Regions from separate parts of the Martinezella jaguaris genome, predicted to be linked through region 1. Evidence: riboswitches for the same ligand, from Rfam matches in the RefSeq annotation. Region 1 holds a riboswitch; each other region holds the start of a gene.

Region 1 (10,717 bases):
CCGAGAAAGTGGTGAAGACGCCGCTAACGCCCTTGTTCTGTGCGGCCACGCCCATGAGCTGATAGGCAAGCGGCAGAATACGGCGCATATCGGGATTTTCCCGATCCATGATCTGCATTTTGAAGCCGCCGGAATTGCCGACGCCGCGGATGGAAGGCGGCGGAATGGCAATGATGAAGGCTTCCTGGATGCCTTGAAGACTGCCGTAAAGCTGACCGATGATCTTGCTCGCCGATTCTCCGCTCTTCAGTCTTTCCTCGAACGGCTTGAACGGCGTGAAGATGACGCCGGAATTCGAGGCATTCGTGAAGGTCGCGCCATTGAAACCGGCAAAGGCGACGGCATTTTCGACGCCCGGTGTTTTCCGGATGATCTCCGTCGCCTTCTGAATGACCGCGTTGGTACGCGCCAACGACGCGCCATCCGGAAGCTGCACGACGACGATGGCATAGCCCTGGTCCATGGTCGGGATGAAGCCTTGCGGCACGATCCTGCCCATGTACAACGTCGCGCCAAGCAGCCCTACGAAAACGAGAAGGGCACAGCCGCGCGCGACCCAGGTGGTGACCAGATGGCGGATGATCCAGGAATAGCCGCGGCTCATCCGATCGAAACCCTGGTTGAACCCATTGCCCAGAGCGCGGCCAAAGCGTGAGAAGATGCTGTTCGACTTCTTATGGTCGTGCGGACGCAATACGATCGACGCAAGCGCCGGCGACAGCGTCAGCGAATTCAGGCAGGAGATCGCCGTCGCGACGGAAATGGTCACCGCGAACTGCCGGTAGAATTGCCCCGTTATGCCGGGAATGAAAGCCGTCGGCAGGAAGACGGCGATCAGAACCAGCGAGATCGCCAGCACGGCGGTGCCGACCTCGTTCATGGTCACATGCGCGGCTTCTCTCGGTGTCATTCCGAGTGCGAGATTGCGCTCGACATTTTCGACGACGACGATCGCATCGTCGACGACGATACCGATGGCCAGCACCAGGCCGAACAGCGTCAGCATGTTCAGCGAAAAACCGAGCGCAAGCAGAAACGCGAAGGTGCCGATCAGCGATACCGGAATTGCAACGATCGGAATGATCGCCGTTCGCCAGGATTGCAGGAAGACCAGCACGACGATGGCGACGAGGATGGCGGCCTCGAAGATCGTCTTGTACACCTCGTTGATCGATTCTGAGATGAAGTCGGTCGGATTGTAGACGATGCGATATTCGAGGCCCTGGGGGAAATCCTGCGCCAGATCCTTCATCGTCTTCTGGATGGACGCGGCGGCGTCGAGCGCATTGGTGCCAGGCCGCGCAAAGATGCCGAGCGCAACGGCGGGGGCGCCGTTCAGATAACTATTGGTGACGTAGTCCTGGGCACCGAGCTCGATGCGCGCCACGTCCTGCAGCTGCACGAGCCTGCCACTATCCGTCGCCTTGACGATGACATAGCGGAATTGCCTGGGATCGGAAAAACGTCCCTGGGTCGTCACCGTATATTGAAAGGCGTTGGTGCCCGAAATCGGCGGCCCGCCGATCGAGCCGCCCGATACCTGCACGTTCTGATCCCTTAGCGCCTGGACGATATCGCCGGCGGTCATGCCGTAGGCGGAAAGCTTTTCCGGGTCGAGCCAGATGCGCAGCGAATATTGCCGCTCGCCAAAGAGCTGGACGTCGCCGACACCGTCGAGGCGGACGAGAAGGTCGCGGATACGCGTGCGGGCGTAGTTGGAGATATAAAGCTGATCATAACGATTGCTGGGCGAAAGCAGATGCACGACCATCATCAGATCGGGCGAGCTTTTGACCGTGGTGATGCCGATGCGCCGAACATCGTCCGGCAGGCGCGGTTCGGCGATAGCGACGCGGTTCTGGACCAGCACCTGCGCCTTGTCGAGATCCGTACCGAGCTTGAAGGTGATGGTCAGCGACATCGAACCATCGGCGCTGGAATAGGAGGACATATAAAGCATGTCCTCGACACCGTTGACCTCCTGCTCGATCGGTGTCGCCACCGTATCGGCGATCGTCTGCGAATCCGCGCCCGGATAGGACGTTCGCACCACGATGGTCGGCGGCGCGACCTCGGGATATTGCGCGACCGGAAGCTGGAAATAGGCGATGCCGCCGACAATCAGCAGCACGATGGAAAGAACCGACGCGAAAATCGGCCGGTCGACGAAGAAATGGGAAAATCTCATTGGTCCGACCCCTGAACCGCTGCCTGGGCCGGCGCCTCCTCGTTCGCCGCTTCCTGCGGAAGCTGGATCAATTGCGGCGCGACCTTTACACCGGGCCGGATGCGCATCAGCCCGTTAACGACGATGGTCTCGTCACCGGTCATGCCGCTTCGAATGACGCGATAGCCGTAAAGCTTCGGCCCAAGCCGCACGGACTTCGGCGTAATACCGCCATCGGCACCGACGACGTAGACGACGCGTTGATCCTGATCGGCACCGATGGCTTCATCGGGAACGAGGATCGCCTTGTAGCTGTTGGAACCCGCGACCTGAATGCGCCCGAACAGGCCGGGCTGCAGGACGAAATTCGGATTGGGAAAACGGGCGCGCACGCGGATCGTGCCGCTTTCGTTGTCGACGCGGTTTTCTGCGAAATCGAGCTTGCCCTTGAACGGCTGCTGGTGCGGGTCGGCGATCGTGACGGTGACATCGAGGCCACCGCCGCCCTGCTGGAGGGCGCTGCCGTTCTTGCGCGCCTCGTCGGCATAGGACAGCAGCCGGCGTTCGTCGACGTCGAAATAGAAATCGATCGGATCGAGCGCGACGATCGTCGTCAACACCGTCTGATCCGCCTGGACGAGGTTGCCGACGGAAATCAGGCGTCGGTCGATACGACCACCGAGCGGCGCGGTGATCTTGGTATATTCCATGTCGAGCGAGGCGCGATCGACAGCCGCCTGCGCGCCGCGGACATTTGCCTGCGCCGAGATCAGGTCGCGGCGGCGATCGTCGAGATTGGACGCGGAGAGACTGCCGGTGCCCGCCAATGCCTGCGTCCGCTGAAATTGCGCATCGGCGTTCGTGAGCGTCGACTTCGCGACTTCCAGGGAAGCCGTGGCTTCATTCAGTGCGTTGACGTAGGGCCGCTGGTCGATGACGAAGAGCAGGTCTCCCTGCTTCACCATTGTACCGTCCTGAAAATGCACTTCCTGCAGATAGCCGCCGATGCGCGAGCGGACGGAGACCTCGTCGACCGCCTGGAAGCGGCCGATGAATTCATCGCTATCGATCACGTCCCGGACGATGGGCTTGGCGACCGTCACGGGTGCCGCGGGCGGCGCACTCTGCGCCAGCGCCTGAGCCCCCGTAAGAACAGTAATTGCACAGCTCAATAAAGCGACACGCGCCAGCGTCATCGGCATGAAGGACCCCCTAAACAATAGATCACCCACGGCAAAACTGCCGCGTTAAGCGTTCGTCATGTCTGCCTGCAGCCTTCCGCGAAGGACCTGCCACCGCCGATAACGGATTCCGGCCAGGTCTCTTCGGACTTCCCAAATGCGTCGCGGATGACTGACGATCCGCGACGTCCTCCAGCTCTAGAGCGCCGCGTTCGCTTGAACGTACAAAGGTCGCTCTGGACTTTTAGCCTGTAGCATCTTGTTCGCCTGAAGGGTGATTTCACCCGAAAGCATGATACTCCAGTCTGGCACTTTCAACACAATGTATAAACAGTTTATCGATTTCGACAACAGGGAATAGCTGCAGCGTGTCGGCTGCAACTATTTGTTTTTTTTAATATACCGATAGCGATGAAGGGTTGATGACACGGTATGGACCGGTCCTCACCCTTCAAGCTCTTCCCGCAGAATCTCGAGTTCCAACCATTCCTCTTCCATCTTGGTCAGGCCGTCGCGCAGCTTTTCCATTTCGGCGGCGAGGCGGTTGAAGCTCGCCGGATCCTTGGCGAAGAGGTTGGGATCGGCCATTTTCCTTTCGCGAGCGGCGATATCAGCCTCGGCCTTCGCCATCTCCTTCGGCAGGTTCTCCAAAGCGAATTTCTGCTTGTAGGAGAGCTTGCCCTTGCCCTTCGAAGGCTCGGCAGCCGCTACCGACGTTTCTGCGGCCCTCGGCTTCTCGGCCGTCTTTTCAGCGCGCCGGCGTTCTTCGATCGCGCCCTTGCGCTGAGCGAGCATGTCGGAATAACCGCCGGCATATTCGATCCAACGACCGTCGGGCTCCTCGGGATTGGCTGGAGCGATCGTCGAGGTCACGGTGCGGTCGAGGAAGTCGCGGTCGTGGCTGACGAGGATAACGGTGCCATTGAAGCCGGCGACAATCTCCTGAAGCAAATCCAGCGTCTCGATATCGAGATCGTTGGTCGGTTCGTCGAGGATCAGGAGATTGGTCGGCCGCGACAGGATGCGGGCCAGCATCAGCCGGGCGCGCTCACCACCGGAAAGATTCTTGATCGGCGTACGCGCCTGCTCCGGCTGGAAGAGGAACTCCTTCATATAGCCGGTGACATGCCGTTGCTCGCCATTGACCAGCAGGTTTTCGCCGCGGCCATCGGTCAGATAGTTGGCGAGCGTATCCTCCGGATTAAGGTCTTCGCGCTTCTGGTCGAGCGTGGCAATCTCCAGATTGGTGCCGAGCTTGACCGTACCGTTGTCCGGCGCCAATTGACCGGTCAACATCTTCAGCAATGTCGTCTTGCCGGCGCCGTTCGGACCGACAAGGCCGATGCTATCGCCACGATGCACACGGATCGAAAACGGCGCGACGATGAGACGCTCGTCATAAGTTTTGGTGATCTTGTCAGCCTCTATCACCAGCTTGCCGCTCTCCTGCGCGTCGGCGGCAGCCGCCTGCACAGTGCCCTGCGGCCCCTTGTGGCCGCGATGGCGCGCGCGCATGTCCTGCAATTCTCCAAGGCGGCGCATGTTGCGCTTGCGCCGCGCGGTCACGCCGTAGCGCAACCAATGCTCTTCGCGTTCGATCGCCTTGCCGAGCTTGTGCTGTTCCAGCTCTTCGGCCTCCAGCACTTGGTCGCGCCAGGCTTCGAAAAACGCAAAGCCGCGATCGAGCCGCCGCGACGTGCCGCGATCGAGCCAGACGGTCGCCGTCGATACTTTTTCCAGGAAGCGACGGTCGTGCGAGATGAGCACCAGGGCGCTGCGGCTCTTCTGCAGCTCGCCTTCCAGCCATTCGATGGTCGGCAGGTCCAGATGGTTGGTCGGCTCGTCCAGCAGCAAGATATCCGGCTCCGGTGCCAGAACGCGGGCCAGAGCCGCGCGGCGGGCCTCACCACCCGAAAGGTTTTTCGGATCTTCCTCGCCGGTCAGGCCAAGATGGGAGAGCAGATAGGTGACGCGATAGGGATCGTCGCCCGGTCCGAGCCCGGCTTCGGCATAGGCGGCGACGGTCTTGTAATCGGCGAAATCCGGTGCCTGTTCAAGATAACGCACCGTCGACGACGGATGGCGGAAGACTTCGCCGGATTGCGCCTCGACGAGACCGGCGGCGATCTTCAGGAGAGTCGACTTGCCCGAACCATTGCGGCCGACAAGGCAGATCTTGTCGCCCGGCTCCACCTGCAGCCCGGCGCCGGCCAGGAGCGGCGCGCCACCGAAGCTCAGGAAGATGTCGTCAAGTTTCAGGATGGGAGGGGCCAAGATCAGACTCCACTGAGATCATAGGGGCGGGCAAGGACGATGGCCCTGCCGCTGCCGAGCGAAAGGCGCACAGGACCTTCCGCCACATTGGAAATGGTGCGCGATGCGCCAAAGGGCAGATGGAAATCGCGCAAGGGATAGCGGGCGTTGTGAATGAAGAGACCCGTCAGATCGCTGAAGCCGAGAATCGAAAACAGCGAGCCGGCCGGCAATGCCAGTTCCAGATCGCCCGGCAGCAGCGGCACGGCCTCTTCGTCGCCGGAGGTCAGCAGGACGTCAAAACCTTTTTCAGCGAGTTGAATGCCATAGAGCAGATGCTGGATCGCGTGATCAGAACGCTCGCCACCCATGGCCCCGGCAAGGATCAACCGTTTCGCGCCGCGGTCGATCGCTTCCGATATGGCAATCTCGCCATCCGTCGCCGCCTTTGCCGCCGGATAGGGCTGCTTGGGCACATCCGGGAACGCGCCCAGCAGATCCTCCGGCGTCGAGTCGAAATCGCCGACCCAGAGCTCGGGCGCCGCGTTGAGCACCACGGCATGACGCATGCCGCCATCCGCTGCGATGAAACGGCTGCCGGCCGTGGCGGCACGCAGCCGGTCCGTCAAGCGAAGCTCGCCGCCGAGAAGGATGGTGAAGGTGGTGGATTGGCTCATGTGCCAAGCCCATAGCGCAAAGACGCATCACTAGGGAAGAGCGCTGTTTAGCGCCCGACCGGCATTCAGCCGTCGGTGTCCTTGAGACGCGTCTGAAAAGCATGTTCATAGCCGCCGATAAAACGGTCGAACAACCGCGAAAAGGCCTCGACATCCTCGGCCGACCAATCAGCCACGATGCTCTCGATCAAGGCGAATTTCTGCGCTTGGATCTCGGCGAGCAACCTCTGGCCGAGTGCGGTCAGCACAACGATGATGCGGCGCGCATCCGCCTGCGACGCCTTGCGACGCAGCACGCCGCGGGTGACCATCTCAGCGACGATACGGCTTGCCCGCGACGGATCGATACGCAAGATCTCGGCAATCGTCCCGACCGTGACTTCGCCGGACCCTTCCGCGCGCCTCACGGTATCGATGACGTCGAGATGCGAAAGCTCCAGGCCCGGCGCGACATTCTGGATGGCAAGCCGGCCGATCATGCGGCGGCCCGTCATCACGCGCATGCGCGTCATAACTTGCCCGATACGCAACAGGTTTTCATCTTCAGGCAATGGCGAGGCTTCAACTTCTCGTGTGTTCGTTGCTGTTGTCATCATTCCAACATATCAGAGACGGAGAAGAATTAAAATATGCAAACAGCATTCGTTTGTCATTGACAATTATATGCTGATAGCACATATGTTGTCGCGAAACATCCGCTTTCGAATAATTGCCCGAAAGCGCCATGTTCCGCATTCAGGAACCGGGGCGTTCCCATGCGTTCGATCGAACGCGTAGCGTTCCGGGCAAGCTCGGATTTCTCGTTCCATGGATATGCAAACTACGCCCGCGCCACTCGTGGCGGACCACCGCCGCAGGCTTATTCTCTTCTTTTTCCTGATGACCGCCATGTTCATGGCAACACTGGACAACCAGATCGTATCGACGGCGTTGCCAACCATCGTCGGGGAATTTGGGCATCTGGAACGCTTCGGCTGGATCGGCTCCGCTTATCTGCTCGCTCTGTCCGCCTCCATGCCGGTGTACGGCAAGCTCGGCGACCTCTTCGGCCGCAAATATGTGATGATGGCCGCAATCGCCATCTTCACCATCGGCTCGACCGTCTGCGGCCTTGCGATTTCGATGAACACGCTGATCGCCGCCCGCGTCCTGCAGGGCCTTGGCGGTGGCGGCATCCTGGTGTCGATCTTCGCGGTCAACGCGGATCTGTTCGAGCCTCGGGAACGCGCCCGCTATCAAAGCTATTCCAGCCTGGTGCTGATGGCCTCCGGCGCCATCGGCCCCGTTCTGGGCGGCACGATGAGCGACCTCTTCGGCTGGCGCTCGATCTTCCTCGTCAACGTGCCGATCGGCTTCGTCGTCCTCGCCGGCCTCGCCTTCATGCTGCCTTACCGCAAGCCGGCCCGCCGGCCGAAAATCGATTACGCCGGCGCGATCCTCCTTGCGCTGACCACCACCAGCATCGTGCTCGCCGCCGACGGCACTGAGCTCTTCGGTTCGCTGCTCGCGCCGCAATGCCTCGGCATCATCGCTTTTGGCGTGTTGTGTGCGCTGGCCTGGGTCTTCGTCGAACGCCGGGCGTCGGAGCCGATCGTGCCGCTAACGCTGTTCCGCAACCCGACCTTCGGCCTGCTCCTGATCATTTCGGTCACCAGTGGCGCGGTCGCCATCGGCATGGTCAACTACTTCGCGCTCTTCCTGCAGACGACCACCGGCCTGTCGCCGTCGATGGCCGGCCTGCTGTTCATCCTGTTGACGGGCGGTATCGTCTGCGGCTCGCTCTCGGCCGGCCGGCTGATCTCGATGAGGGGCCGCTACAAGCCCTTCGCCATCGCCAGCGCCGCCTGCAGCACCATTGCTTTCGTCACGCTGGCGCAGGTTCATGCCGGCACGCCGATCGTTTTCATCGGCGCCCTGATGCTGCTGCACGGCATCGGCATCGGTCTGGCGCAGCAGGTCCCGGTCATCGGCGTGCAGAACGCCGCCGCCAGCCGTGACGTCGGTGCCGCCACCGGCGCCGTGACGCTTTCGCGCATGGGCGGCGCCTCGATCGCCATTTCCATTTACGGCGCCATCATCGCCGCCAAGCTCGGCAATGTCGGCGTCTCCATTCCCGGCGTCACCAATATCGAGGAACTGACGCCGAAGATGATGGCCGCCTTGCCGGATGCCACGCGCGAAGGCGTTGCCAATGCCTATGCCAGCGCCTTCAGTCCGCTGTTCATGACGGCCGCCGCCATCTGCTTCCTCGGCCTGCTGACCTCCATTGCGCTGAGGAATGTGCAACTGCCCAACGCTGCCAAGAAACTCGACAGCTCGGCCGCCGCCCACGCGGCCGAGTAAGACACGAACCCTGCAATCGACAGGGGAATCCCCCCTTGTCATCCTTCCGTCACAGGACTAAACCTTCCGACGCTCTAACGGGGTGCCTTATGTCTTGGAAGACATCTGGCTGAGAGGCCTTCACCAGCCAACCCGCGGAACCTGATCCGGCTAACACCGGCGGAGGGATTAGACGCGTGACGAAATCATGGCGCCCTTTCCCGCTCGAGACGAAACTAACGAGGAGGAGGCGCTGTCATGCCCAATAGATCGCTGTTATCACTGTTTGCCGGCCTGGTTCTCGCCGCCGGTGCTACGCTTTTTGCCGCGCACGGCGCCGAAGCCGCTGACAAGACGCTCACGATCTACACCTATGAAAGCTTCACCGCCGACTGGGGTCCGGGCGCCAAAGTCAAGGCCGCTTTCGAGAAGACCTGCGGCTGCACGGTCAATTACGTCAGCGTCACCGACGGCGTGGCCCTGCTCTCCCGCCTGAAGCTGGAGGGCGCGGGCACCAAGGCAGACATCGTTCTCGGCCTCGACACCAATCTCGTCGACGAGGCCAAGGACACCGGCCTGTTCGATGCCAGCGGCATCGACACATCGGGCCTGAAGGTCCCCGGCGATTTCAAGGATGACGTCTTCGTTCCCTACGATTTCGGTCATTTTGCCGTGGTCTACGACACGCAGGCGATCAAGAACCCTCCGAAGAGCATGAAGGATCTGGTCGAAGGTGATCCGTCACAGAAGATCGTCATCGAGGACCCGCGCACATCGACGCCGGGCCTCGGGCTGCTGCTCTGGGTCAAGTCCGTCTATGGCGACAAGGCGGCGGATGCCTGGACGAAGCTGAAGGGTCGCATCCTGACCGTGACGCCCGGCTGGTCGGAAGCCTATGACCTCTTCACCAAGGGTGAGGCACCGATGGTGCTCTCCTATACGACGTCGCCGGCCTATCACATGATCACCGACAAGACTGACCGTTATCAGGCAGCAGCCTTCTCCGAGGGCCATTACATCCAGATCGAAGTGGCCGGCCTGATCAAATCCTCGCCGAACAAGGAGCTTGCCCGCGACTTCCTGAAGTTCATGGTCTCCCCGGGCTTCCAGGATACGATCCCAACCAACAACTGGATGATGCCGGCCGCGGCCACTTCCGAGCCTCTGCCGGATGCCTTCAGCAAGCTGGTCGTTCCGTCGAAGACCTTCCTGATGAGCCCCGACGTGGTCGATAAGAACCGCAAGGCCTGGATCGACGAATGGCTGGCGGCCACCAGCACGAACTGACATCGGGATGATACTGACGGCATCCGAGAGAAGACGTGCCATTGCCGGCGGGGCATTCGGTCTCGCCGGCATTGCGCTTTTCATCGGCCTTGCCATCGTGACCTTGCTTTCGGCCGGCATCGTATCTACCGGCGGCAATCCGCTCACCGATCCCTATCTTCTGCGCGTGCTGCGCTTCACGCTGCTCCAGGCAACGCTGTCCACCCTTCTTTCCGTTGTCCTCGCAATTCCGGTCGCCCGCGCTCTGGCGCGGCAGCCCCGCTTTCCCGGCCGGCTCTGGCTGATTCGGCTGATGGCCGTGCCCATGGGCCTGCCGGTGCTGATTGGCGCGCTTGGCCTGCTTGGCATTTGGGGACGCCAGGGCATCTTCAACCAGGCGCTCACGGGCCTCGGTCTGTCGCAGCCGGTCAGCATCTATGGGCTGACGGGCATCCTGCTGGCGCACGTCTTCTTCAACCTGCCACTGGCGGCCCGTCTGATGCTTGCCGGGCTGGAACGCGTGCCGGCGGAATATTGGCTGATGGCCGGCGGGCTCGGCATGCGTCCGACCTCTGTCTTCCGCTTTATCGAATGGCCAATGCTGCGCGGCCTCATCCCCGGCATATCGGGTCTGATCTTCATGCTCTGCGCCACCAGTTTCACGCTGGTGCTGATCCTCGGCGGCGGCCCGGCCGCCACTACGCTCGAGGTGGCAATTTACCAAGCGCTTCGCTTCGATTTCGACCCCGGCCGCGCCGTGGCCCTGTCCCTGCTGCAAATCATAGTGACCGCCGCCATTCTCGCCGCGATGGCTTTACTTCCGGCGCCGGACGATCACGGCCTGACGGCAG
Region 2 (10,717 bases), on a different replicon from region 1:
TGACGACCAGTGGCTGGTTCAAGCGCTCATGCACGTAATATTCGATCGGGCCGAGTTCCTCCATGATCTTCCGGTAGGTCCAGCCCTCGAACGGACGGCCGAGATAAACGCCCACAAGTTTGCCGAGCACGCCGGCATAGACACGTTCGAGATAATCGTTTGGAAGCTGCATATCAGATGACTCCATGTGTGATTTCAATGGGTTCAGCCCTTTACCGAACCACCAGCCATGCCCTCGATGAAACGCTTCTGCATGAAGACGAAGAGCGCAACGACGGGGATGACGATGATGAGGGCGGCGGCCATGATCTCGCCCCAGTCGGAGCTGTACTGGCCTGAGAGGAGATAGAAGGCGATGACGGCGGTCACGTTGTCCGCCTTCTGCAGGAATGTCGTGGCGATCAGGAACTCGTTCCAGGAGTTGAGGCCGATGATCAGCGCCACGGTCAGGATTCCCGGCGAAACGATCGGCAGCATGACCTTGGAGAACACCTGCCAGGATGTGGCGCCGTCGACGATCGCCGCTTCCTCGAGCTCCTTCGGCACCGCGAGGAAATAGGTCCGCAGCAACATGACGGCGAAGGGACTGAAGAGCGCCGTATAGATCAACGCCACGCCGAAGATATTGTTGATCAGGCCAAGCTTGGCGAAGCCGAAATAGAGCGGGAAGAGATAAAGCTGTATCGGCGCGGTGGTCGTGGCTAGAAGATAGAATGTGAAGATCTTCCAGGATTTGATCTTCTTGCGTGCCAGCACATAGGCGGTCAGTGAGGACGTGCTGCAGACAAGCACGATCGTCGTGCCGCTGACGAACAGCGAATTCACAAAAGTCTTGGAAAATTTCGCATGATTCCAGGCATTGACGAAGTTCTGCCAGCGGATCGGCTGCGGCAGGCCCAGCGGATTTTGCACGATCTGCGCTGCGGGCTTCAACGAATTCAGCAGCAGAAGCGCGATCGGGAAAAGTGCGATAAAGGCAAAAATGGCGAGCACGAGATAGGAGATCGTCAGCGTCGCACGGCTTTCGACCAGCCTCATTGCTCGCCCTCCCGCGTCTGGATGCGAACATAAAAGAAGGTGCCGATCAGTCCGAAAATACTGATGACCAGGGCAGCGGCCGCGGCCTGTCCGACATTGAGATCATAAAAGGCGTGGCGATAGGCGAGCGTCGAGAGCACCTCGCTCGAATAGGCCGGCCCACCCTGTGTTAGGATATAGACAAAATCGAAAGCAAGGAACGACCAAATGACCGTCATGATCATCAAAAGCGTGATCGTCGGACGAATGCCGGGCAGCAGCACGTAACGCATCATCTGGAAATAGGTGGCACCTTCCAGCCGCGCAGCCTCGATCTGCTCCTGCGGAACCTGCCTGAGGGCGGCAAAGAAGATGACGCAGAGAAAACCCCACCAGTGCCAGAGGTCGACCGTGGCAACGCCGAAGAGTGCGATGGAAGGCTGGGTGAGAGGATTGGGGATCGGCAGACCATATTTCTTGAGGACGCCGAAAATACCGGTCACCGGGCTGTAAATCATGCCTTGCCAGATGCGCGCTGTGATCGGCGTGGCGATGACGACCGGGAGAAAATAGACGATTTGGAGGAGGTTGCTGCCGCGGCGTGTGATCAGCAGCATGGATGCCGCAAGCAGACCCATGGCGATCGGGACAGTCAGGAAGATAAGCGTCCAGATGATGTTGTTTCCGAGCGCCGACCAGAAAACACCGTCCGCCGCCAGCGCTCTGAAATTGTTGAGGCCGGCAAAGGTTGGTGTCGATATGCCGTCCCAATTGTAGAAGGCGAGCACGACTGTCAGCAGTGCCGGAACCAGCACGATGACAACATTGATGATCATCGTCGGAACGATGTAGAGCCGATGCATGGATTTTCCTCCGGGGAGGGCGGTGCCTGGTCACCGCCCTTCATGCTGGTGATCAAGCGCGGGGCGGAACCGCGGGCGCTTTGCCAGCGTCCTTTTCGCCCTTGAAGGTCTCATCCAGCTTCTTCAGGAAGTCCGCTGACGACGTCTTCTTGAGCCACACCTCCTCCATGCCGCTGACGAGATAGGTGTCGGTGGCCGGCGGCAGGAAAGTCCAGGTCGTATAACCATATTTGCCGGCGCTGACGGCGGCCGACAGGTTTTTCATGACCTCGCTATAGAGCGGCAGCACCTTGTCGGAGAGCTTCACGTTGGAGAGATCTTTCAGCGGAAGGTTCCATTCGCCCTGCCAGGCCGAATTCATCTTGCTGTAGAAATCGTCCTTGAAGATGTAATCCAGCACCGCGGCTGCGCCATCCGCATTGTCCGACTTCGCATTGATGGAGAGAGTCGAGCCGATGCCGAGCGGATAGATCGGATCGCCCTTGGCGCTCGGGAAGCCGACAAAGCCGGGTTCTGCATTGTTCTGCGGGAAGTAGGTGGGAATGTTGGTGAAGTTCCAGGTCCCGGTGGGCGCCATGCCGGCCTGGCCGGTGGCGACCTGGGCGAAGGCCTGTTCGAGCGTTAGCGAGAAATAGTTGTCGCCGAAATAGCCCTTGTTCCACCACTCGGCCAGCTTGTCGATCGAGGCAACGAAGGCCGGATCGGTCCAGGGGATCGTGCCGTTCAGCGCCTTGTAGACATTTTCCGGCCCCGCAACGGAATTGAGAATGATCGAGACATAATGTTCGTTGGCTGGACGCCAGTCCGCATTGCCGGCGCCAAAGGGCGTCAGACCCTTGGCCTTCATCTCGTCAGCCAGAGCTTCGAATTCGGCAATGGTGGTCGGCGCTTTCCAGCCGTTGGTGTTGAACAACGTCTTGTTGTAGAACAGGCCGAGCGTCTCATAGGTCTTGGCGAGCGCATAAAGCTTACCGTTATACTTTCCGAGCTCGAGGAAGAGCGGCAGCAGATTGTCGTTCCAGCCGTATTTCTTGGCATAGTCGTCGAGCGGCAGGAGCTGTCCGGCCTGGGCCATGGCGGCTACATAGCTTGGACCGGCGGTAAAGACGACGTCCGGGCCGGTGCCCGCAAGCATGGCGACGCGGAGCTGCTTGTCGAGGTCAGAGCCGCGAAAATCGATGCTCAGAAGATCCTCGGGATGGGCGGTATTAAACGGATCGACCAGCAGGTTCTTCAGATTGTCCTGGTTTTCCGGCGAGGCGGACTCGTACCAGAACGTCACAGGCTTCTGGTCCGCCGCGAATGCGAGGCGAGGCAGAAGCGGTAGGCTGGCCAGGCCGAGCCCGGCTTTCAAAACTGTACGGCGTTGCATATTTTCCTCCTCCAGGTTTGTCTTACGGGGTCTGCGTCGAGCCCCTCTTGATGAGTTCGAAAGGCATTTCGAGCGCGGTTCCCGCGCCGGTCTTGGTGCCGCGCAATCGCTCCATGAGCGTGTGGGCGGCGCGTTCTCCCATCTGCCATTGAAACTGGGCGACGGTGGTCAGCGTTGGCGTGACAAGCTTGGCCGCGGAAATATCGTCGAAGCCGACGACCGCGATGTCGCCAGGAATATCGATATTGCGCTCGCGGAGCGTCTGCATGACGCCGATCGCCATCAGGTCATTGGCGGCGAAAATCGCGGTCGGCCGGAATGCGCTGGCAAGAATGGTTTCCGCCGCCCGTATGCCGCCGATCTCGCTGAACTCGTCGTCGACAACGACATGTTCCTCATAACCGGCATTGGCGAGCGCGGTTAGATATCCCTCGATACGATTGCCTTGCGGGCCGCCGCGCCCGGCGATCATCGCGATACGCTGATGGCCTTGGGCGATCAAATATTCCGTCACGGCAAAAGCGGCTGCCTGGCTGTCGACGAAGATGTCGTCGACGGCGATGTCGCCACCGCGCTTCTTCGAGGATTCAATCCGCACGATGGGTACGCCGGCCTCGATCAACGGGCTGAAATCGCTGGCGCGAAGAGTGAAGAATACGCCAATCACCCCGTCGACACGCCCTTGCCGCGCCCAATCGAGAAAGTGCCGCTCGCGATCGGATGAACCATCTGTATTGACCGCGATGACGTCGTAATTCAGGCCGTCGGTGACCGACTGAATGCCGCGGATAAGCGAAGGATAGAACGGATTGGTGATGTCGGGCACGATGCAAGCGATCGTCATCGATCGGCTGGTCTTCAGCGCCTGCGCAAACCGATTGGGAACATAGCCAAGATCTTTCGCCGCCTTGGTGATGCGCGCCCATGTCTCGGCGGGGATGGACAGCGCGCCGCCGCCGCTCAGCACGAGCGATACTGTCGCCTGCGAGACACCTGCCGCCTTTGCCACATCCTTCTGTGTCGCCCGTCCGCCCGCCAACATAATCTCGCTTATACGTATTACTGATACGTATAAATAAACAGCGTGCATCGATCGAGTCAAGGAAAATGCCGTTAGGAGGGAAGAGAGCGAGATGCTTGCAACCAGCGGCAGACGGCCTTCGGTTCTGGCCCAGATTCAAAGGACTAGGCGGGCGCGCGAAACGATTTCCAAAAAATCTAGTAGGTCGCGATCCGTTTCCACTCTTCGGGTCGTCTTTGGCATGTCTGAAACAGAAGGAGACACTGCATGTCCGACGAGTCCGTCATTTTGATCAATCTGTTGAAGGTTAAACCCGGGAAGCAGGACGTACTGATCGCGCTCTTGAAGCAGAACACCGAGACCGTGGTCTGCACACTCCACGGCTGGAAGACAACCCGGCTGATCGCGGCAAAGGATGGCGCCAGCGTCGTTATCTACTCCGAGTGGGAGACCTCGGAGGCCATTGAGGCGATGCGCAACGATCCACGCATGAAAGCCTATTTCCCACAGATCATTGAGCTGGCGAGCTTGGACTCGATGGTGGGCTTGCCGGTATTCGACGAAACCCGGTGGAATTGAACACAGATCAGGTTGCGTAACCCAAGTAACAAAGGAGAATTGCAATGGCTCGGATGGTCGTTATTTACCCAACACCGAAGAATGTCGAGGAATTTGACCGGCATTACTTCGAAATCCACGTGCCTCTCGCCAAGAAGATCCCAGGTCTCAGGAAATACGAGGTCAACGACGGTCCTATTGCTACGCCGATAGGAAGCACCACTATTCATCGGATCGGAACGCTGTATTTCGACGACCTTGCGGCAATTGAAAAGGCGTTTGCGAGCTCCGAGGGACAAGCGGCTGGCGCGGATCGCCGAATTTTCGCGCCCGATGACTCGGGCGTGCAAATGTTCCTTTTTGACAATAAGGAAGTTTGAAACCATCCCCCTTTGTTCGTCTCGGCGGGCGTGGGGGCAAATGGCGGGTGGCGCTTATACATGCGGGATCGCGACGGTTGACAGCGCCATCGGCGGCAAGACAATTATCCACACATTGGAAAGCAGCCACTCGCCATTTCTGTCACAACCGGCCATCTTGTCGAAGATTCTCATCGACATTTGTGACCAATGCCGAACGGAACAGAGCGCGGAAGCGTTGTAGGTCCCGATTACATGAACACCGACGAATTCGAAGATCGTCTGAAAGCGCTGCGGCCACGCCTTCATCGCTACTGCGCGCGCATGACGGGATCGGCGGTCAATGGCGAGGATGTCTTGCAGGACACGCTGGTCAAGGCCCTTCACGCGCGAGCTGATGGCGCCGGCGTGGATAATCTCGAGGGCTGGCTGTTTCGCATCGCCCACAATGCGAGCCGCGATTTCCTGCGCGCCAGGTCCCGGAGCACGATCGTTCCGCTCACCGAAGATGTCGAAGCGGCGCCCATGGCCGAGGCGGACATCGTCGCATTCAGCTTTCAGACATTTCTGCGGTTGCCGGAACTTCAGCGCTGCGCGGTGATCCTCAAGGATGTTCTGGGTCATTCGGTCGAAGAGATCGCGGGCATCGCCGAATGCTCTCCGGCCGCTGCCAAATCGGCGCTTCAGCGCGGGCGAGCCGCGCTACGGCAACTCGCGCAGGCGCCAGAAGACACCCGGCTGCCGCTGATGTCCGATTCTGACCGGCAGAAAATCACCGCTTATGTCGATCTGTTTCGCAGCGGCGATTTCGACGCAATCCGCGCCATGCTCGCCGATGACGTGAAGCTCGATCTGGTGAACCGGCTGCAATGGGAAGGGCGCGACAAGATTGGCCTCTATTTCACGCGCTATGCCGAAGAGACGAAATGGCGCTTCGCTTTGGGCGCGGTTGAAGGGCTGCCGGCCATGCTGGTCTTCGACAGCACTGGCCCGATGGAAAGACCTGCGCATTTTATCCTGGTCGGCTGGTCGGAAAGCCGGATCATCGAGATCCGCGATTTCTTGTTCGCTCCCTATGTGCTCGAAGCCATAGATTGGGTGCGGTTAGGCTGAGTAGCTATGGTCGAGGTTCTAGCCGCGGATCGTCGAATGCCAGCCAATGGCGGCCGACTGCGATTTCATCCTTCGTGTCGTCAGGGGCGAAGGCGGCTGCGATCGCCGTACCGAAACCGCCGCCGGCGTCGGAGACAACCTGTTCGTCGAAAGGCAGGGTCAGGCCGAATGTGCTTTTCCGTGCGGCCAAAGCTCGTAGAAATGTTGAACCGGCCCATGGCCGGTACCGACCGACAGCGAGTCGGCAGCTGCAACCGCACCCGCGAGATACTGCTTGGCCGTGGTGACGGCGTCCCTTAGCGCGGAGCCTTTGGAGATCTCGGCTGCCAAAGCGCTGGAGAGGGTGCAGCCGGTTCCATGCGTGTTCCTGGTCGGAACGCGGTCAGCTTCGAACCAGGTCAAACCTTCCGGGCTTGCAAGCACGTCCGGGCTTTCGTCGCCCGCAAGATGCCCGCCCTTGACCAGGACGGCCAGCGGACCGAGCTTTGCCAGGGCTTCCGCCTGCCGGGCCATCGTCTCGCGATTTTCGGCAACAGGTTCGTGCAGAAGTGCGGCTGCCTCCGGCAGGTTTGGCGTCAGCAACGTGGCCAGCGGAAGAAGCCGGTTAATCAGAACGTCGACGGCGTCGGCGGCGAGAAGCGCTGCTCCGCCCTTGGCGATCATCACCGGGTCGAGCACGACGGGAACATTTCGATGTGGAGCGAGCGCATCGGCGACGGCTTCGGCGATTGGCGCATTCGCAATCATGCCGATCTTGACCGCATCGACGCGCACATCGGCAAAGATGGCTTTGATCTGCTGTGCGACGAATTGCGGAGGAACGGGGTGGACGCCGGAAACGCCTTGCGTGTTCTGGGCCGTCAGCGCAGTTAGGGCCGCCATGCCATAGACGCCACGTGCTGAAAATGCCTTCAGGTCCGCCTGAATACCGGCGCCGCCGGAGGGGTCGGAGCCGGCGATAGAAAGAACGTTTCGGATCATGGGCGCGCCTTTCTGATGGCTCTCGCTATGTCGGCTGCCGCAGCCTGCGGGTCCGGCGTGCCGCATATGGCGGAAACGACGGCAAGGCCGTCGGCTCCAGCCAGGAGGGTATCGGCTGCATGCTCGGCCTTCAGGCCACCGATCGCGACGGAAGGAACGGGGCAGAGATCGACCATGCGGGCCAGACCCGCGAAGCCGATCGGCTGTTTATGGTCAGGTTTGGTCGGAGTCGCAAAAACAGGCCCGATGCCGGCGTAATCGACAATGCCGGGATCGATGGCCGCTGCTAGCGCTTCCGTTTCCACGGAGAGGCCGAGGATCATGTCGGGCCCAATCAATCGACGTGCAGCGCGGGCATCCATGTCATCCTGGCCGATATGCAGACCATCGGCTTCGATTGCGATGGCGGCGTCGACATCGTCATTGATGACGAGGCGTGCCTTCGTGCCAGCCAGCGCCTGCTTCAGCGCACGGCCCGTTTCGATCATATGCGAGGTCGAGGCATGCTTGTCGCGCAACTGTACGATGGTGGCACCACCGGCGACGGCGGCACGTGCGGTTTCCACCATGCCGATACCGGCGCAGAGCACCGGATCGAGAACGAGGTAGAGGGAAAGATCGAAGCTTTTCATGCCGGGGTGATCCGCGCTTCCCGGTCGATCGCCTTCTCATCGAGGGCGGCCAGTGCGTCAAGGAAACGCCAGGAGAAGGAGCCAGGCCCGACCGCTTCGCGGCCCGTCCGTTCGCCCGCGACCGCGAAAGCGGCCAGTGCTGCGACCGAAGCATCGAACGGGTCTTGCGGTCTTGTCGCCGCGAATGCACCGACGAGGCAGGTCAGTGCGCAGCCGAGTGCGGTCACCTGCGGCATCAGCGGCGATCCACCGTTTATGCGCACCGCTCTGTTGCCATCGGTGACGAAATCCGTGGCGCCGGTGACCGCGACGACGGACCGATATTTCCGGGCAAGCAGGATCGCGGCCTCCTCGGCCAATTCGACGGGATCGCGGCTGTCGACGCCCTGGCCACGGCTTGCTCCGCCGGCCAATGCAATGATTTCAGACGCATTGCCGCGGATAACAGCCGGATTGAGCTCCAGCAATTCTGCCACCGCCTTACGCCTGAAGGACGTTGCGTAATGGGCGACGGGATCAAGAACCCAGGGTTTGCCCGCCTTTGTCGCCGACTGCGCGGCCGATACCATGCCGGCCATCCAGTCGGTGGACAAGGTGCCGATATTGATCGTCAATGCGCCGGAGATCTCGGCGAACTCGCCGGCTTCCTCTTCGGCATGCACCATCGCGGGAGACGCTCCGGCGGCCAGCATCACATTGGCGGCGATGTTCATCGCGACAAAGTTGGTAATGCATTGCACCAGCGGAGGATTCGCCCGCATGGCCGTGAGCAGAGCGCCGGGAGTGGTCTGGTTTTGCATATCGCTCCTTTCGGGCGGGGCGAGACGCATAGGGGTGACGATGCAGCTTGCAGGACCCCGAGCGACTCCCTACGCCAGCATTATCTGGTTCAGGTTCAAAGGGTACTTCTCAGCCCGTCATGTGACGGGCGCCCCTGTCTCTCATCACGATCCTTTTCGCAGAGAAAGGCCGCCCTGTCATCAAAAAATCGTCGCGAGACGATCGAGTTTGCGGAGGGTCGGATGCCTGAATTCAAAAACGCGAAGGCATGGCGGACACATCATTTTGTCTAATGGTGGCGTGCCGTATCCGGCCCGTGTTCCGGTTTCCTGATGAAGAAGGCTGCTGCGATCGCTCCCAACGAGATGATCATCCCGCAGAGAAATGCCGCCTTGATGCCCCCGGTTGTTGCCGCGGCGACACTGGCGCCGCTGGCGGAGAGGCTGGCGGCTCGCAGGGTCATGATTGCGACGAACAATGCTGTGCCGGCGGCGCCGGCGACTTGTTGGGTCGCGCCGAGCATGGCGCTGCCGTGCGAATAGAGGTTTGGCGGCAGCGATCCCAGGCTGACGGTGAACAGCGGCGTGAACATCAGTGCCAGGCCAATGCTGAGCACGATATGGGCAATCAGCAGCATCCAGAACGGCGTATCCTGTTGTATGAAAACCAATCCGCCCATGACCACACTCAGCATGATCGCGCCAGGAATGATCAGCGGCGCTGGACCGTATTTGTCGAAGAGGTGCCCGACCCTCGGCGCGCAAAGGCCCATAATCAACCCACCGGGCAGTAACAACAGCCCGGTTTGCAGCGTCGATAGTCCCAGCACGTTTTGCAGATAGATGGGCAGCAGGATGAAGACGCCGAACATCGACATCATCAGGATGGCCATCATGACCATTGAGATCGTGAATGTCTTCGTGGTCAAGGTGCGCAGGTCGAGCAATGCTCGATCCTGTCTCTGCAACCGCAACTGACGCAATACAAAAACCGCAATGACAACAGCACCCGTCAATAGCGGAAACCATGGCGACACCGCCGGCGGATGAAGAGCCGCTTCGCCGAGGCCGCTGAGGCCATAGACGAAACCACCGAAGCCGATGGCGGAGAGAACGATTGAAAGGATATCGATCGGCGCGGTGGTTGGAGTAGTCACATTCCTCATCCGCAAGGTGCCGAGCGCCAATGCGCTGAGCGCGATCGGCAACACCAGGAGGAACAGCCAGCGCCATTCGAGCGTCGAAAGGATCAAGCCGGAAATCGTCGGCCCGATGGCCGGCGCCACCGAAATGACGACAGAGATATTGCCCATGGTTCGGCCGCGGGATTCCGGCGGCACCAAGGTCATCACCGTCGTCATCAACAGCGGCATCATGATCGCCGTGCCCGAGGCCTGCACGATCCGTCCGAGGACCAGCACGGCGAAGCCCGGCGCCAGTGCCGAAATAAGCGTACCGGCGCTGAACAGCGACATGGCGAGAATGAATACCGGCCGCGTATTGAGCCGCTGAAGCAAATAGCCGGTAATCGGGATGACGACGGCCATGGTCAGCATGAATGCTGTGGTGAGCCATTGAGCGGCGCTGGCGGTGATATTGAGATCGGCCATCAGATGGGGCAGCGCTACACCCATGATGGTTTCGTTCAGAATGACAACAAAAGCCGACACCAACAGCAGGGCGATAACGAGTTTATTGCGGGCGCCATGGTCTTCCACGGCGGGGATATCCTGCTCCGCATCGGCAATAGTCTGAGTATCGGGCTTCATGGTTTTGCCTTGGCTTGAATTCGGGAAGGGAACGGTGAATTGCTTGACGTCTTTCGTCACTATGACGAACGGCTGCATGAAATTACGACACGTGCAGCGAATTATTTCTGCACCGTCGGCTGGCAGAGCAACTTGTGCGATTGCAATTCTCGATAATCACTTACGGCCAAGAATGGGAAAGGGTTGACCAAGGTCAACCCTTAAGATGTTTTCATGGCTATGTTCGGACCCATGAGATCGCACGAGGAGGCGA
Region 3 (10,717 bases), on a different replicon from region 1:
TTCGAGGCGGGCGGCAGATTCTTCTCGCTCCGTCAGATCTCTTATGAAGCCGGTGAAAAACCGTTCACCGCCCGATTCCATCTCGCCCACGGTGAGCTCCAAGGGAAAGGTCGATCCATCATTTCTTCGCCCGACGACGACGCGATCGATGCCGATGATGCGCTTCTCGCCGGTTTTAAGGTACCGTTGCATATAGCCGTCGTGGTCGCCTCGATGAGGTTCGGGCATTAATATTCGCAGGTTCTCGCCGATGACTTCCTGTTCTGCATACCCGAACTGCCGGATGGCGGCGGTGTTGAAGGAAACAATCGTGCCATCGCTAGTACTGACCACCGCAGCGTCGGGCACTGTGTCCAATATCGATCTCAGATGCACATCGCGGGCTGTGACGACAGTCTCAAACTTGACGATGGCGTGTCTCGTCGCCTGCAGCGCCTCTCCCATGCAAGCAATCAGCAGCACCGATGCGCCGAAGAAAACCAATTCGACAACAGTCGGATCGGCGGCATCGTGTAGTCGCTGAACAAACACAGCCGAGGCAAGCGACGCGCCCGCGGAAAGAACAATCGGTTTCAAGCCGCCGACCATTGCGACGATCAGAATAGCGGGAGTAAACGACAATAGAGTTAGGTTGTCGCTGATGAACTGCGATAGGGCCAATCTCAGTGCGAGAACGCCTAACGGTGCCGCCACGATAATATAGCCGGCGATCGGTTTGCCTCGCCACCTGACGAACATCTTACCGATTCGCGTGGTCCTACCAACGCTTTGTGAACGCACTCCGTCATCCACCAGAGGATTAGGTGCTGTCGCCATGCCGAGCCTCTCGACTGTCAGAGCAAGATTGAGCCGAACGCTCTTCATTGACTAACCGCGGCTCCCATCATCATTCGCATGTGGGTCGGCGTACGACCGCAGAACATAAATCAAGAGAAGTCCGAAACACTTTTTGTTGTCGATCAAAGAGCTATGCAAAGCGCGTGCCTAAGATGCCACGCATTCCCAACCGCTCTCTGTAGAAGGATTTCGAATGCAATCGGCTCTTATTGTAAAATATGGCGAGGAGCGCCTGCCCCGCTACACGAGCTACCCGACATCGCCGTGCTTCACACCCGATGTTGATGACAGCACCTATGGCGACTGGCTTACCGCCGTCCCGCTGGAGAAGGCGGCATCGCTTTACGTGCACATACCGTTTTGTCGGTCGATGTGCTGGTACTGCGGCTGTCACACGACGATCACGCGCGGCGACCGACCGATCGTCGACTATCTGCAAATGCTGCGCGAGGAGATATGCCTTGTATCTGCAAGGACGAAAGCGCCGATCAATATCGACCACCTACATTTCGGTGGGGGAACGCCAACAATCATGGGGCCGAAAAAATTGCTAGGGCTGATTGAGCTTCTGCATGAGCATTTCGGTTTCACCGATTCCACCCAAATCGCGTTGGAAATCGATCCGAGGACGCTAGATCAAGAGATGGCGACGGTTCTCGGAGAAGCGGGGATACACCGAGCAAGCGTCGGAGTGCAGACCTTCGATCCAGTGGTGCAGAAGGCGATCAACCGTATCCAAAACATTGAACAGACGATGCAGGCGGTTTCTCACCTGCGTCGGGCGGGCGTCGATAGCATCAATTTCGATCTTGTGTATGGCCTGCCACACCAGACGGTCAAATCCTGCATCGAGACGACCAAGGCCGCAATCGAGATGTGTCCTGACCGTTTCGCAGTCTTCGGCTATGCGCACGTACCTTCCTTCAAAAAGCATCAGCGACTGATCGACGAAGTCGCGCTCGCCGACGCGGAAAGCCGCATTGCCCAGGCAGAGGCAATCGCGGAAAACCTTCTTGCAGCCGGCTATCGCCGCATTGGGATCGACCATTTCGCTCGGCCAGGCGACAGTCTGGCGATTGCGCAGGCAAACGGACAACTGCACCGCAACTTTCAGGGCTATACGACCGACGCATGTGAAACGCTCATCGGGTTCGGTGCGTCGGCGATTGGCCGCATGGCAGGCGGCTACGTTCAGAATGAGATACACCCCGGTCGCTATGCGAAGCGGATTGTATCCGGGCGTTTGGCCATAACGAAAGGCTACCGCTCGTCGGCCGAGGATCGACTGCGGGCAAGCGTCATCGAGCGCCTGATGTGCGACTTCCAAGTCGACGTCCCGGCGTTGGCTGCTGTACAGGGCTTGGAGTCCGGCGCACTTCTCGACGGTAATGTCAGGCTTGCCATGCTAGAGGCCGACGGAATTCTTGAAAACACGGGCGGCGTTATTCGTTTGCGGGAAGAAGGGCGATTCCTGATCCGCGCCGTTGCCGCCGCTTTCGATTCGTACCTGCTGCAATCGGCGCGGAACTACAGCAAGACGGCTTAAAGTTCTTCTCTGCACTGCCGGAATCATACCGGGGTAAGGGGCGGGAGCGGCTTCGACGTGTCAGTTATATCGCCGGGAAGCCGCTTGGTTTCTAAGCGGCTTGCCGGGGCCGGACGAAGAGTTGTTGGCAGCCATCTTGCGCTCGCACCAACGAACGCGGATGGAACCGAAAACTAATTTGCCGCAACTCTTCGAGCGAGGGCCATCACATATTCATCTGCGATATCTGCCAAGGTCAAAGCGACCTCGGATTCCTTCCAACCGGCGGCAACAGCCGTTAGCACGAACTCTCGAAATGCCCCGGTCAGTACCTCCTCGCGCTCGACAACGCGATAGGGGTCATTCGCGGCGTGCTGAGGGGCGCTGATCTTTATTGTTGTCGGTCGGATAGGTGTCATTGAGACGTCCCCCTGAAGGTATGACTTATTGCAGATTTGTCCTGCACCTCTGTCTTAACTGCATCGCTATTATGCTTCTTTTCTAAAAGGTTAGGCGGGGTGTGTCGTTAGCCATGCATCCGGGAATTTGCCGGAGCGTCCATTTTTGCAATTGCTGGTTCGAAATTCTTCGCTTTAGGTGTGGGGGCGGTGTCCCGACGCTGCGGCCACAAACGCCGGATGACGTTCACGGGTACCTCAAGGTCTTGGTTGTTGCGATCCATTCCCTGGTTTTCTGTTCCGGATTCTCGCTCAAGACAATATCGGTTACGACCGCCGCACTATCGGCCCCATTTTCGAACACGCCGGCAATGCGCTCCACGGTCAGTCCACCAATGGCGACAAGCGGCAGCCGGCCGATGCGGCTCTTCCAGTCGCGGATCCGGTCGAGCCCCTGCGGCGCCCAGGCCATGGCCTTGAGAATGGTCGGATAGATCGGTCCGAGGGCGATGTAGTCGGGTTCGGCGGCAAGCGCCGTCGCCAACTCCGCCTCGTCATGTGTCGATAACCCCAGTTTCAGTCCGGCGGCGCGAATGGCAGAAAGATCGGCGGCGGCAAGATCCTCCTGGCCGAGATGGACGAAATCGCAGCCCTCTTCGATCGCGAGCTGCCAATAGTCGTTGACGATCAACTGGCATCCGTGCGCCGCACAGACTGCTTTTGCCCGCCGGATATCTATGCGTATATCCGATAGCGCCCGTTCCTTGACGCGCAGTTGCACGAGTTTGACACCAAACGGCACCAGCCTTTCGATCCAGGCGGCACTGTCGACGATCAGATAGAAGGGATCGAGCTTCACGCGAAAACCGCCTTTCCGATTACGGGTGTCGACGGAACCGCCATGTCGCGCGGCTCCAGCATGCCGGCGCCGAATGCCTGGTGGCCGGCCTCAATGGCCTTGGCGAAGGCTTCCGCCATGGTGGCGGGATCGCCGGCGCCGGCAACCGCGGTGTTGAGAAGGACCGCATCGAAACCCAGCTCCATCACCGTCGTTGCATGCGACGGGCGGCCGATGCCCGCGTCGACGATCAGCGGCACATCTGGAAAATGCGCGCGCATGGATCGAAGGGCGGAAAGATTGAGCGGCCCCGCCGCGGTGCCGATCGGCGCGCACCAGGGCATCAACACCTTGCATCCCGCCTCCAGCAGGCGCTCGGCCACGACCAAGTCGTCAGTCGTATAGGGAAAGACCTCAAAGCCATCGCTTGCGAGAATGCGGGTCGCTTCCACCAGCGCGAAGACATCCGGCTGCAGCGTATCGTGATTGCCGATCACCTCCAGCTTGATCCAGTTGGTCTGAAACACCTCGCGCGCCATCTTGGCCGTCAGCACGGCCTCGGATACGCCATGGCAGCCGGCGGTGTTGGGAAGAACGCTGACGCCGAGCGCCCGGATCATGTCGAAAAATGCGCCGCCATTGCGTCCACCGGCCATTTCACGCCGCAGTGACACGGTGACAATCTCCGTCCTGGATCGCCTGACGGCCTCGGCCAGGACGGCCGGCGAGGGATAACGCGCAGTGCCGAGAAGGAGTCGCGATCCAATCTGGGTTCCGTAGAGATCAAGCATGGTCAGCCTCCCTGCATCGGGGTCAGGATTTCGATCCTGTCATTGTCGTTCAGAAGGTGATCGTCGCGATCCTCGCGATGAACGAGTTCGCCGTTGACGGCGGTCGCCAGCCACTCGCCCTCATAGGCGAGCGCGGCCAGAAGCTGCGAAAGTGTGGTTGCGGCAATCGTCTCGGGTTCACCGTTTATGATCAGGCGCATCAGCGGCTCCTTTGCTTCGTTGGCCCGGAAAAGACCATGTCCGCAGCTTCAGCCGCCATGGTCGGTGCCAGTAAAAAACCGTGGCGATAAAAACCATTGAGGAAGATGACATTGGCCTCCCGCATTACGCGGGGAAGGTTGTCTGGAAAGGCCGGGCGTATGCCTGTGCCAGTTTCGACGATGGTGGCATCGGCGAAAGCGGGATGCAGCGCATAGGCGGCGTTCAGCAGCTCCATCAGCGAGCGGGCGGTGATCTGCCCTTGGAAGTCCGTTTCAATCATTGTCGCGCCGACCAAGAACAGGCCCTTGCCGCGCGGCACGATATAGACCGGAAAACGCGGATGCAGCAGGCGGACAGGCCGCGCAAGGGCGACTTCCTCCGTCTGCAGATAGAGCATCTCGCCCCGCACACCGCGCAACTCCCGGCTTTTGCCGATGCGCGCGGCCCCGGTGCAATCGACGATGCCAGGGAACTCGCGGTCATCCGCGATTTCATTGACGAAGGTCACACCCTTCACCAACAAATCCGCTTTCAGTGAACGTAGCGCCTCGCGCGCGTCCAGATGGGCTTCCTGCGGAAAGAACAGGCCTTGCCGGAAGCGAACGGCAAGCCAAGGCTCGAGGACGGGGATTTCGTCTTCGTCAACCCAACGATAACCCGTCGTGCGGCTAGCGAATCGCTTCAGCTCGCTTTGATCCCGGTTCGGCGCGACGACAAGCGTGCCGTTGCGAACGACTTTGCCCGGCAAAATCGCTTCCCATCGGTCGGCGGAATCCCGACCGCGTTCGAGCACGGCCTCATCGGCGCTTTCCCGCTCGCACCATGGCGCCAGCATGCCGCCGGCGAGCCAGGAGGCTGCCCGGTCGAAATTCTGGCTGGGATCTACGATTGTGACCTCAGCACCGCGGGTATGCAGTTCGTGAGCCACCGTGAGGCCGGCGACACCGGCTCCTTTGACGAGGATACGCATGTCACTCGGCCGGATGTGCGGTTTCATCGATCGGCATGTAGAGGTCGCCGCCCTCCCGGTATTTCGCGGCCATCGCTTCCAGCCCCTCCTTCTGCGCCTCGGCGCGGATGTCGTGCGAAATCCTCATCGAACAGAATTTCGGGCCACACATCGAGCAAAAATGCGCAACCTTATGGGCTTCCTTTGGCAGGGTTTCGTCATGGAAGCTGCGGGCGGTATCGGGATCGAGCGACAGGTTGAACTGGTCCTCCCAGCGGAATTCGAAGCGGGCACGCGACAATGCATCGTCGCGGATACGGGCGGCTGGGTGACCCTTAGCGAGATCTGCCGCATGGGCGGCGATCTTGTAGGTGATGACGCCGGTCTTGACGTCGTTGCGGTCGGGCAGGCCAAGATGCTCCTTCGGGGTGACGTAGCAGAGCATGGCAGTACCGAACCAGCCGATCATCGCCGCACCGATGCCCGAGGTGATGTGATCGTAGCCCGGCGCGATATCCGTCGTCAGCGGCCCAAGCGTGTAGAAGGGCGCCTCGCCACAGACGGCGAGCTGCTTGTCCATGTTTTCCTTGATCTTGTGCATCGGTACATGGCCGGGCCCTTCGATCATCACCTGGCAATCCCTGGCCCAAGCGATCTTCGTCAGTTCGCCCAGCGTCTCGAGTTCGGCGAACTGCGCGGCGTCGTTGGCATCGGCGATCGAGCCGGGGCGCAGGCCGTCGCCGAGCGAGAAGGAGACGTCATAGGCGCGGCAGATGTCGCAGATATCCTCGAAATGCTCGTAAAGGAAGCTCTCGCGATGATGATGGAGACACCACTTTGCCATGATCGAACCGCCGCGCGAGACGATGCCGGTTACGCGATTGACGGTCAGCGGGATGTAATGCAGTCGTACGCCAGCATGGATAGTGAAATAGTCGACGCCCTGCTCGGCCTGTTCGATCAGCGTGTCACGATAGACCTCCCAGGTGAGGTTCTCGGCAATGCCATCCACCTTCTCCAGCGCCTGATAGAGCGGCACGGTGCCGATCGGCAGCGGCGAGTTGCGGATGATCCATTCGCGGATGTTGTGGATGTTGCGGCCGGTCGAAAGATCCATCACGGTATCGGCGCCCCAGCGGGCGGCCCAGACCATCTTTTCGACCTCTTCCGCCATCGAGGAAGTAACGGCGGAATTGCCGATATTGGCGTTGATCTTCACCAGGAAATTCCGGCCGATGATCATCGGCTCGCTTTCCGGGTGATTGATATTGGCCGGGATGATCGCCCGGCCGACGGCAACCTCCTGGCGGACGAATTCCGGCGTCACATGATCCGGAATATGGGCGCCGAAACTCTCGCCGTCGCGAATCAAGGCCTCGGCTTTCGCCTTGCGGCCGAGATTTTCGCGGATGGCGATGAACTCCATTTCCGGCGTGATGATGCCGGCCCGCGCATAGGCAAGTTGGGTCACTGCCTTGCCGTCTCTGGCCCGCAGCGGTTGGCGTCGCCCTGGGAATTGCGGCGTCAGCCGCTCGCCGCTAACAAAACCGTTGTCCTCGGGGCGCACATGGCGGCCTTCATAGGCTTCGACATCGCCGCGAGTAAGCACCCAGTCGCGACGGAGCTGCGGCAGGCCTTGCTCGATGCGGATATCTGCCGCTTGGACAGTATAGGGACCGGAGGAATCATAGACGACGACCGGCGGCTCGCCCGAGGTCGGATGGACGCTGATCTCGCGCATCGGTACGCGGATGTCGGTGTGTATGTCTCCCGGAATGTAGATCTTGCGTGACGCCGGCAGCGGGCCGGTGGTGACGGTCGGGGTGAGGTTGTTTGCGGCAATGGTCATGGTTTGAGGCTCCAAGTTGCAGTTGGAGACCCAGTCAATCAGCCGGAATGATGGAAAGACGCCGGCATGGAACCCACGCGGGAATCCGAAGCCTTCGAGCGCTTGCACCGTCCCTACGCCAGTATGAACTGGATCAGGTTCAACGGGTCACTGCGCACGCTAGCAGTATCTCAGCCCCTTGCCGGGACCCCCCTGGTGAATAGGAAGATGCTAATGCTTGCCAGATGAAGCTGTCAAGCCGGCAGCGATCTGCGTTGATTGGTCCTGCATGCTCTCCATTTGACGAACCTTTCGGGAGGCGTGGTAGAAGCTGCTGCCTGCAATGTCGTTCTTGACCATATCGCAAGCGCTTCTTCTATCGCAAAAGGGGTTGCTGGTCGCCCAGAAGCTTCATCGACTAGAAACGATAGGTCACGCCGGCGCCGAGCAGCCATGGATCGAGCTTAGCCTTGCCACTGACGCCAGCGCCACCGACATTGGCATCGAAATCAGGCCTCAGGAATATTTTTTTCGCGTCGAAGTTCATGCCCCAATGGTCGTCGATCATATAGTCGAAGCCAGCCTGCAGGGCGACACCGAATGTGTTTTTGACATCGAGGCTGCGCGCAGTTTTTCCTGACTGGTTGTAGAAGACCGTGTAGTTGACGCCGGCGCCGACATAAGGCCGAAAAGCGCCAAGCTCGGTGAAATGGTATTGTAACGTGAGCGTTGGCGGCAGCAGCCAGGTCTTGCCAATCTCGCCAAGCGCTGAAATCGAGCCGCCGCCATGGACCTTGGCGTAAGTGGTACCGAGGATGAGTTCCGCAGCGATATTCTCGGTGAAGAAATACGAGATATCGAATTCTGGTATGATCGTGTCCGAGAAGGAAAGATCCGAACCCGGCAATCCGTCGACGCGTCCAGAATCGGTGGTGACCACACCAAGCGCCCGCAGCCGCATCTGCCATGGGCTTCGGTTCGCCACCGCGCGGATGGGAGCCTTAGCTTGTGGTGTCGGCAGATCGGCAGCTTCTGCAGTGCTAACGGCAACCAATGCTGCGGCAGCGACGATGGCACGTGCGATGTCGTTGGAAGTCATCCTTGTCTCCTTCGATCCGAAATTCGTTCAGTCGAGGAGCAGTAGCATCGGCTGGCTCGCCATGATTTGAGGCGGCTCAACTAAAGGAGATTAGTCTGTTTATCGCGGACAAACCCGCTCCTTCTGTGGCAGTTTCGCAACAATAAGACACGTGAAAAGGTGCTTGCTGCGGCGAATTTGGCGCAACAGTAGCAAGGACGGCGGGAAAGCCCTTTTGCTGCGGCTTGACGGTATACTTTCGTGTTTGGCATGAGACGAGATCGACTATTCCCAGGCGATCGGAAAGCCGCGGGCAACATCAACCCGGTTTCGGCTGGTCATTGCGGAAGCAGGCTGTTCGAGCGGGACCGTCGGTGATTCGCAGCGCTTGCGAAACCAAGGCAATTTTATTCCTTGTCAACTGTGCTTGCTATTCTCGTTTTATTGCTCCTCATCGGGTGCATCACCCTCATTCCCTAGAATGCGCCAGGAAGCGCCTTCCAAATCGTCATACTGCCCGCTCTCAAGCGACCACAGAAATGCTCCAATGCCAAGCGCACCCATGAACAAAGCAAGCGGGATCAAATAGATCAGCACGCTCATGAAATGGAGACCTCCTTCTGCGGGGCGGGATCGGCAGCACGAGCCTCGCATACCAACCGAACTCGCCACCCATTCAGGCGCAATGTATTCGTCACGACTATCAGCGAAGAGCAGGACATTGCGATGGCTGCGACAAGCGGCGTGGCATGGCCCGCGATGGCGATGGGAACAGCGAGCAAGTTATAACCGATGGCAAGTGCGAAGTTCTGTCGGATCAAGGTAGTTGCTGTTCGCGCAAGTGAGATTGCTTCGGGAACCGCGTCGAGCCGGTCGTTAAGGAATACGAGGTCCGCAGCCTGCCGGCCGATGTCGGAAGCGGTCGCGGGCGCCATCGACACATGTGCTGCCGCCAGCGCCGGCGCGTCGTTGATGCCGTCGCCAACCATCATGACCCTGTTGCCGGCCTCGCTCAAACGGGCACACTCCTCCACCTTCTGCTTCGGATTGGATTCGGCAATCCACCGATCCATATGCAATGCTCGTGCCGTCGCCGCGACCACGGCTTGCCGGTCGCCGGACAGGATCATTGTCTGCAATCCCGCGCGACTAAGTTCGCCAATAGCCTCGGCTGCCCCGGGGCGAAGCGTGTCTTCGAAGTAGAAACGGGCGACTTCGATGCCATTCCTCGACAGCACGACCTCGCAGAGCGAGCCATCGGCTTCTTTTTCTTCGCGCGGCGGGATCAAACAAGCGAACCCCGTATTGCCGAGACGATATAGGCCGGCGGTGGTTTCGACCTCGAGGCCCGCGCCCGGAATCTCGACAACGCTGTCGAACCGTTGCCCGTTGCCACCGGCACTCCGCGGCAACGCCAGGGAGAGCGGATGGCGGGAATGCTCTGCAAGACCGGCCGCGATCGCCTTTTCCTCCGGCCCCACCTCCACCATCTCGACGAGCCGTGGCTGGCCCATCGTCAGCGTACCGGTCTTGTCGAACACGACGGTATCGATTTCAGCGAGCCGCTCCAAAGCGGACCCGTCCTTAATGATGATGCCGCGGCGAAACAGGCTGCCCGCGGCAACGACCTGGACGACTGGCACCGCTAATCCAAGCGCGCAAGGACAAGTGATGATCAGCACCGCGACCGCGACAAGCATGGCATGCTTCCAATCTCCGCCAAGGAAGCCCCAGGCAAGAAAGGAAACCAGCGCAAGCAAATGAACTGCCGGAGCGTAAAGGCTTGCTGCACGATCCGCGATCCTGCGATAGCGCGCCCTGCCCCCTTCTGCCGCCTCCATAAGGTTTATTATTTCTGCAAGCAGCGAGTTTTCCGCCGTCTTCGTCGCGCGAATGGTCAATGACGCCATGAGGTTCATCGCGCCCGATCTCACCTCCGCGCCGTTCGCGACGGCAACTGGCGTACTTTCGCCCGTGACGACGGTGAGATCCAGCTCGCCCGTGCCGGCGGTCACGACGCCATCGACAGGGATGCGTTCGCCCGCGCCAATGAAGACGTGATCACCGATGCGGATATCCTCAATCGCGGTGTGGCGCTTGCTGCCGTCGGCGGCTATTACCGGCGCGCCGCGTGGCGCAAGCCTCGCCAGGCTGTTGACGGCAGCCCGCGCCTTTTGCCGCATCATGTAATCGAGCGTGCGGCCGATAAGCAGGAAGAACAGCAACGACACGGAGGCGTCGAACCATGCGTGCTCCCCGTGGTGGATCGTCT

What was found. A riboswitch is a leader RNA that binds a small molecule or an ion and turns the genes downstream of it on or off. The one in region 1 is predicted to bind thiamine pyrophosphate.
Region 2: it holds a riboswitch for thiamine pyrophosphate, as region 1 does, so the genes downstream of both, thiM (hydroxyethylthiazole kinase) here and thiB (thiamine ABC transporter substrate binding subunit) in region 1, are expected to answer to the same signal.
Region 3: it holds a riboswitch for thiamine pyrophosphate, as region 1 does, so the genes downstream of both, thiC (phosphomethylpyrimidine synthase ThiC) here and thiB (thiamine ABC transporter substrate binding subunit) in region 1, are expected to answer to the same signal.

What each region holds. Positions count from the first base shown of each region.
Region 1 is NZ_CP032694.1:4,386,225-4,396,941, forward strand. It holds gene CCGE525_RS21320 (efflux RND transporter permease subunit) at 1-2,188, opposite strand, end outside; gene CCGE525_RS21325 (efflux RND transporter periplasmic adaptor subunit) at 2,185-3,369, opposite strand; gene CCGE525_RS21330 (ABC-F family ATP-binding cassette domain-containing protein) at 3,793-5,622, opposite strand; gene CCGE525_RS21335 (thiamine diphosphokinase) at 5,625-6,278, opposite strand; gene CCGE525_RS21340 (MarR family winged helix-turn-helix transcriptional regulator) at 6,344-6,871, opposite strand; gene CCGE525_RS21345 (MDR family MFS transporter) at 7,086-8,621, shown strand; TPP riboswitch at 8,690-8,806, shown strand; gene thiB (thiamine ABC transporter substrate binding subunit) at 8,859-9,887, shown strand; gene thiP (thiamine/thiamine pyrophosphate ABC transporter permease ThiP) at 9,895-10,717, shown strand, end outside.
Region 2 is NZ_CP032695.1:1,454,743-1,465,459, forward strand. It holds gene CCGE525_RS29015 (ADP-ribosylglycohydrolase family protein) at 1-172, opposite strand, end outside; gene CCGE525_RS29020 (carbohydrate ABC transporter permease) at 205-1,038, opposite strand; gene CCGE525_RS29025 (carbohydrate ABC transporter permease) at 1,035-1,880, opposite strand; gene CCGE525_RS29030 (ABC transporter substrate-binding protein) at 1,933-3,252, opposite strand; gene CCGE525_RS29035 (LacI family DNA-binding transcriptional regulator) at 3,275-4,294, opposite strand; gene CCGE525_RS29040 (putative quinol monooxygenase) at 4,541-4,852, shown strand; gene CCGE525_RS29045 (EthD family reductase) at 4,897-5,211, shown strand; gene CCGE525_RS29050 (sigma-70 family RNA polymerase sigma factor) at 5,446-6,303, shown strand; gene CCGE525_RS29055 (hypothetical protein) at 6,308-6,493, opposite strand; gene thiD (bifunctional hydroxymethylpyrimidine kinase/phosphomethylpyrimidine kinase) at 6,463-7,284, opposite strand; gene thiE (thiamine phosphate synthase) at 7,281-7,916, opposite strand; gene thiM (hydroxyethylthiazole kinase) at 7,913-8,716, opposite strand; TPP riboswitch at 8,766-8,862, opposite strand; gene CCGE525_RS29075 (MDR family MFS transporter) at 8,986-10,464, opposite strand.
Region 3 is NZ_CP032696.1:170,848-181,564, reverse strand. It holds gene fixL (oxygen sensor histidine kinase FixL) at 1-816, opposite strand, end outside; gene hemN (oxygen-independent coproporphyrinogen III oxidase) at 1,031-2,383, shown strand; gene CCGE525_RS34965 (hypothetical protein) at 2,557-2,781, opposite strand; gene CCGE525_RS34960 (thiamine phosphate synthase) at 3,008-3,619, opposite strand; gene CCGE525_RS34955 (thiazole synthase) at 3,616-4,389, opposite strand; gene thiS (sulfur carrier protein ThiS) at 4,392-4,589, opposite strand; gene thiO (glycine oxidase ThiO) at 4,589-5,560, opposite strand; gene thiC (phosphomethylpyrimidine synthase ThiC) at 5,562-7,388, opposite strand; TPP riboswitch at 7,481-7,592, opposite strand; gene CCGE525_RS34935 (OmpW/AlkL family protein) at 7,786-8,466, opposite strand; gene ccoS (cbb3-type cytochrome oxidase assembly protein CcoS) at 8,887-9,048, opposite strand; gene CCGE525_RS34925 (cation-translocating P-type ATPase) at 9,045-10,717, opposite strand, start outside.